2 regions of the Pedobacter terrestris genome follow, and region 1 is predicted to be linked to the other one. Evidence: riboswitches for the same ligand, from Rfam matches in the RefSeq annotation. Region 1 holds a riboswitch; the other holds the start of a gene.
The links. Region 1 has a riboswitch for thiamine pyrophosphate ahead of thiM (hydroxyethylthiazole kinase). Riboswitches for the same ligand answer to the same signal wherever they lie in the genome.

Region 1 (3,428 bases):
GGCCACTAAAGGTTTATTTGTTTTAGCACGTACGGCTTTTAATCCTTCTAAACCCCATTCTGCATAAGTATCTGTTTTGGTAGGTGTAGAAAAAATCGGGCTGATGCCCAAATACCAGGCTTGATGAATGGCAAAATCTGTAAGGTGTTCCATCAGTTCTACAGATAATCCTATTGGTTTTTCTCTCCCCAATGCAGATTCAGCTTCTGAAATGGGCATATCACTTTGTCCAATGTGTAAACCAAATGCTTCAATATTTTTGGCAACTTCTACATTATCATTAACCAAAAGCGGAACCTGATAGCGCTCGCAAAGATCTTTTAATCTGAGTGCTTTTTCTGTAAAATCTGCTGTTGACAGTTGCTTTTCTCTGATTTGAACCAAATCCACACCGCCTTTTAATGCCTGTTCTATTACCCAAAAGAAATCGCGGTTTAAACAGGCTTTTTCATCGGTTACCAGGTAGAGCCTATGCTTAAAGTCGATCATTGTACTTTTAGTTTGTTGCGAATGTCTCCTTCGGTTATGTTGTAGAGTGCATTATAAAACTCGACTTGAAAGGTACCTGGCGCACCCGCTTTTTCTGCCGCCATTTCTCCGGCAATGGCCATAATTGCCGTTGCAGAAATTACACCATCCATTGTCGTTTCTGAAACGGCAATGCAAGCGCCGATAATTGCAGTAGCTGTACAGCCCATTCCGGTAACCTTTGCCATTAACGGACTCCCATTTTCAATTTGTACCGTTTTTGTTCCGTCGGTTACAAAATCTATCGCTCCGGAAATACATACAATTGTCTGGTTTTGTTGAGCGAGCCAAATGGCCGACTTTAATGCTTCTGTAGAATTATGCGTGCTGTCTACCCCTTTAGATTGAAGGGTTACATTGGCTAAAGCCATAATTTCTGAAGCATTGCCACGAATTGCATCTGGCTTAAATTGAAGCAATTCTTTCAAAACGGAGTCACGGTAAAGACTTGCGCCCGCACCAACAGGATCTAATATCCACCGTCTTTTTATTTTATGTGCATGTGCAGCAGCCATTTTCATGCTTTCTGCCCAATATTCATCTAAAGTGCCAATATTTACAACCAACGCTCCGGAAATTTGAACAATGTCATCGATTTCTGGATGGGCATGGGCCATTAAAGGGGAAGCCCCTAAAGCGAGCAACGCATTTGCGGTATTGTTCATTACCACGTAATTGGTAATGCTGTGCACCAAAGGATTTTGTTGCCGTAGTTTTTGAAGATTTTGAATAATAATAGACTCCATAGTTTCTAAATTTTGCTTTAGGGGAGTCTTCCAAATGCCGAAAGCACTTGACACTGCGATTTGCAGATAGAACTATTTCCTACGCCGGTATAATCCGGATCAGGTTATGAGGGTATATTCTCAGCCAACTGTATAGAAGGCACCCCTAAAGTTTACATCGGCAATATAAGCTTTTTATTTTATGAGCAAGGAAACTCCGTTCAAAGAAGATTGGAAGAAGTAATTTGCAAAATACATGCAAACAAAAAAAGCCGGCAACCAAATTACCGGCTTAATTTTATTAAGATTGGACAAAGCCAACTGTATTGTTTAAATATGAATTGCTCTGTTTTCTGTGGCTGCTAATGCGGCTTCTTTCAAAGCTTCCGTATAGGTTGGATGGGCATGACAAGTTCTGGCAATATCTTCTGCAGATGCTCGGAATTCCATTGCGATAACCGCTTCGGCAATCATGTCTGCTGCACGAGGGCCAATCATATGTACACCTAAAACTTCATCAGTTGTAGCATCTGCCAATACTTTAATGAAGCCATCTGTATCCATACTTGCTTTTGCACGTCCGCTTGCTTTGAATGGGAAAGAACCTGCTTTATACTTAACACCTTTTTCTTTTAGTTGCTCTTCAGTTTGGCCAACAGAAGCAACTTCTGGCCAAGTATATACTACGCCAGGGATCAGGTTATAGTTGATGTGCGGTTTTTGTCCGGCAATGCTTTCTGCAACATAAGTACCTTCATCTTCAGCTTTGTGCGCCAACATTGCACCTGTAATTACATCGCCAATGGCATAAACACCTTTAACTGAAGTTTCAAGATGTTCATTTACCGGAATTTTCTTCCCTCTTTCTTCTACTGTAATGCCAATTTTATCTAAGCCTAAACCTTCAGTGTACGCAGTACGGCCAACAGCAACAATGCAATAATCTGCATCTAAAGAAATGGTTTCGCCTTTTGGTGTTTCTGCAGTAACGGTAACGGTTTTGCCTTTTGTGGTTGCTCCGGTTACTTTATGTCCCATATAGAATTCCATGCCTAAAGATTTTTTCAACACGCGTTGAAGTTCTTTACCCAAACCAGCATCCATAGTACCGATAATGGATGGCAAAAATTCTACTACTGATACTTTTGTACCTAAGCGCGCATATACCGAACCTAATTCTAAACCGATAACTCCACCACCAATAACCACCATTGATTTTGGTACTTCTTTAATATTTAAAGCTTCTGTAGAAGTGATGATTCTTTTTTTATCAATTGGTAGGAAAGGTAAAGCTGTAGGTTTTGAACCTGTTGCAATAATTACATTTTTTGCAGAAAGTGTTTCTGTTGTACCATCTTCTTTCGTAATCAGAATGGTGTTTTTATCTACAAAAGAACCAACACCTTCAAAAGCATCGATTTTATTTTTCTTGAATAAATACGTGATACCCGCAGTGTTCTGAGCTACAACATCGTCTTTACGGGCGATCATTTGTTTCATGTCAACCTTTAAATCTTTAAGGTTAATTCCATGCGTGGTGAACGTATGGGCTGCATTGTGGAAATGTTCAGATGAATCTAACAAGGCTTTAGAAGGAATACAACCAACGTTTAAGCAGGTACCTCCATAAGTTTTATATTTTTCGATAACAGCAGTTTTTAATCCTAACTGGGCGCAACGAATTGCACCAACATAACCACCCGGCCCTGAACCGATAACAACGACGTCGTATTGCATAATTTCTTGAGAATTTTTATTGTTTCAAATGTAGGGAAAAAAGGTTTAAGGTAAAAGGTAAATTGGAACCCTAAAAAGACATAAACAGGTAAAAATACGCTATCTCCTAATCGATTAAGTGGTTTTGGATAATGTAATTCCGGGCATGTTCAAAATTTAAAAATAACTGATCTGCAACTTTTAGTTTCTGATGTTCGCGTATGTTATTTTGAATGGCAAAACATGTAATATTTGCGGCAACAGCAGCTTTTATACCATTTATTGTATCTTCAAACACTATACAATCTGCCTTATCAATTTGAATTTTTTCGATACAAAGATTATAACTCTCTGGATCTGGTTTGCTTTTTTGCACATCTGTTCGCGTTACGTAAGTAGTGAAATATTTGGCTAATCCATTGCGCTTTAAAATCACTTCCAGAACGTTTGTTGGACTGG
Region 2 (3,428 bases), 2.5 Mb from region 1:
CAATCCCTCAACAAATCTCGTATCGGATCCTAAATACACAAATACACTCTTTATTCCATTAATAACAACATCGAATGTTCCGCTTGTACGTAGAAGACTAATAGCCACCAACATCCCAACTAAGTAAGGGATAATGTTTATCGCGGTATTGAAACCATCTTTCGCACCATCAATAAAGGCATCAAATACGTCAATTTTCTTATAAAGTGCTCCGAGAACGATGGCGAGGAAAATAAATAAAATTAACCCGTTACTAAGCAAGCCAGAAAACGATTGTATGCCTGAAGCATCCAGTGATTTAATGTAAAATACAAGCCCAGCGATAATAAGCGACAGGCTAAAAATCCAGGCCATTACAACAGGCTGGAAAATGTTGATTTTCTGTTTGAAGGAAACAATCAGCATTGCAGCCATTGTACCTACAAATGTCACGATTAAACAAGGGATAAATACATCGGTAGGATTAGAAGCGTTCTGAGATGCTCTAATTGCAATTACACTTACAGGAATCAGACTTAGTCCGGCGGCATGTAAACACAAAAACATAATCTGCGCGTCTGACGCGGTATCTGGTTTAGGGTTAAGTTCTTGCAAACTTTCCATTGCTTTAAGTCCGAAAGGAGTTGCAGCATTGTCTAGCCCCAGTAAATTGGCGGAAAAATTCATAATCATATGCCCCATAGAAGGATGTCCTTTCGGAACATCAGGGAATAGTTTCGAAAAAAAAGGGCCTACAATTTTCGACAATAATCGGATGCCTCCGGCTTTTTCTGCGATACTCATAAAACCCATAAAAAGCGCTAAAATTCCGATAAGTTTCAAGCAAAGTTCTACGGCTACCCAACAAGTTTGGATGATGCCATCTAGCTTTAGCGGATTGGCAGCATCGTCTGCTTTTCCAATAACCATCCAGCTAAAAATATCCGTTTGTCCAAAGAAAAAACATTTGATACTAGCTACAACAATTGCCACAATAATAAATGCTGACCAAATTCTACTTAATGCCATTATGCGGTTTTGATTTAAGCCCGTAAAATACCAATTATAAATGAAAGCCGAAATAAGATTTTCAAGGTGAAATACTTGCGGAAAATCACATTTTATGGTTGGTTTTTTGGTGTTCATACACTGCAAAATTTCCTTAATTTTTTATCGCATTTGATTTCTTTTGTTGCGTTTCAAAAGCTGTTTTGATACTTGAAATTCAAAATATAAGCCTAAATTTTAATATTAGGTAACCAAATTTTTGAATTAATATTCAGATGGTTATATAATTTATATAATTTAAAATTACGTATTACGGTTTAATTTTATATATGTTTGTATCAAACTTTAGGGGTGCCGATACGGCTGAGATTTATACCCTATGAACCTGATGCAGATAATGCTGCCGAAGGGAAAAGTAGCCCATACTTCCAATGTGCGTTTTACGCCATTCCTAAAGTTTATGTATTAAATCTTTTTACAGGAATGGAAATCACCTTTAATCACAAAAAAAGACAGTTAAGCGGACAAATTTCAATCGAAAATTTGCTGTCCATGCAATTTGGAGAAATACCCAGAGGTATTGCAGTGGCCATCAATCGGGTCATCCTTCAAAAATCGCAGTGGCCAAACCAGATGCTTTGTAATGGAGACGAGATATTGGTTATCCGTGCAACGCAAGGCGGATAAATCTTTCTTGTATTCTTTCCCGATGTTCCATTAAACAATTTCAAGTTCAGACCGATGAAAACAGAACAGATTAAAACCACAGGCAATGCCATCTCTACAAAACCTTTTACAGGCTCAAAGAAAATTTACGTTCAGGGAGAGTTGTTTCCAGATCTTCGCGTTGCTATGCGGCAGGTTAGCTTGGCCGACACACGGCTAAGCAACGGAGTTTTTAAAGCGAATTTGCCCGTCACACTGTATGATACCAGTGGTGCATATACCGATTCAGCAATCCAAACAGATATCAAAAAAGGATTGCCGCGATTGCGCGAAACATGGATTATAAACCGAAATGATGTAGAACAACTTGATCAAGTGACTTCTCAGTATGGACAGGAGCGCCGTGAAACTGCAGAACTGGATCATTTGCGGTTTGAACATATCAAAAAACCATATCGCGCAAAGGTAAATCAAACTGTAACCCAATTGCATTACGCTAAAAAAGGGATTATAACTGCTGAAATGGAATATATTGCGATTAGAGAAAACCAGCGTTATCAGGAAGTTTTACAAACAGACCCAACGCTTTCTCATCAGCACAAAGGTGATAGTTTTGGTGCAAATACACCAAAAGGTTGGATTACGCCAGAATTTGTTCGGGAAGAAGTTGCTGCGGGGCGCGCTATAATTCCAGCAAATATCAATCATCCGGAATTGGAACCAATGATTATCGGAAGAAATTTCCTGGTAAAAATCAATGCCAATATTGGCAATTCAGCGGTAAGCTCATCAATTGATGAAGAAGTAGAAAAAGCCGTTTGGGCATGCAGGTGGGGTGCAGATAATATTATGGATTTATCTACCGGAAAAAATATTCATGAAACGCGCGAATGGATCATTAGGAATTCGCCGGTGCCAATAGGAACTGTCCCGATTTATCAGGCTTTAGAGAAAGTAAATGGAAAAGCGGAAGATCTAACCTGGGAGATTTTTAAAGATACAATCATAGAACAGGCAGAGCAAGGCGTTGATTATTTCACTATACATGCTGCGGTTTTGTTAAGATACATTCCGTTGACTGCTAAAAGATTAACAGGTATTGTCTCACGCGGAGGTTCAATTATGGCCAAATGGTGTTTGGCACATCACAAAGAAAATTTTCTGTATACGCACTTTGAAGAGCTCTGCCAGATTATGAAAAAATACGACGTTTCTTTCTCGCTGGGCGATGGTTTACGTCCGGGTTCTATTGCCGATGCTAATGACGAAGCGCAGTTTGCAGAATTGAAAACTCAAGGCGAACTGAACCAGTTGGCATGGAAACACGATGTTCAGGTAATGAATGAAGGACCTGGCCATGTGCCCATGCATCTTATTAAGGAAAATATGGAGAAACAGTTGGAATATTGTGCCGAAGCACCATTTTATACACTCGGCCCCTTAACAACAGATGTGGCGCCCGGTTATGATCATATTACTTCTGCAATTGGCGCAGCGATGATTGGCTGGTACGGCACCGCGATGCTTTGCTATGTTACACCAAAAGAACATTTGGGCTTGCCGAATAAAAAAGATGTTAAAGATGGCGTAATAACCTACAAAATTGCTGCACATGCAGCTGATTTGGCAAAAGGACACCCCGGAGCACAGTACCGGGATAATGCATTAAGTAAAGCGCGATTTGAATTTAGGTGGGAAGATCAGTTCAATTTATCGCTCGATCCGGATACGGCGCGAGAATTTCATGATGAAACATTACCGGCCGAAGGAGCGAA

Region 2: it holds a riboswitch for thiamine pyrophosphate, as region 1 does, so the genes downstream of both, thiS (sulfur carrier protein ThiS) here and thiM (hydroxyethylthiazole kinase) in region 1, are expected to answer to the same signal.

The regions. Positions count from the first base shown of each region.
Region 1 is NZ_CP180264.1:4,136,431-4,139,858, reverse strand. It holds gene thiE (thiamine phosphate synthase) at 1-489, opposite strand, end outside; gene thiM (hydroxyethylthiazole kinase) at 486-1,274, opposite strand; TPP riboswitch at 1,334-1,431, opposite strand; gene lpdA (dihydrolipoyl dehydrogenase) at 1,584-2,990, opposite strand; gene ACJVDH_RS17630 (HAD family hydrolase) at 3,097-3,428, opposite strand, start outside.
Region 2 is NZ_CP180264.1:1,674,676-1,678,103, forward strand. It holds gene ACJVDH_RS07180 (nucleoside recognition domain-containing protein) at 1-1,125, opposite strand, end outside; TPP riboswitch at 1,325-1,416, shown strand; gene thiS (sulfur carrier protein ThiS) at 1,471-1,674, shown strand; gene thiC (phosphomethylpyrimidine synthase ThiC) at 1,729-3,428, shown strand, end outside.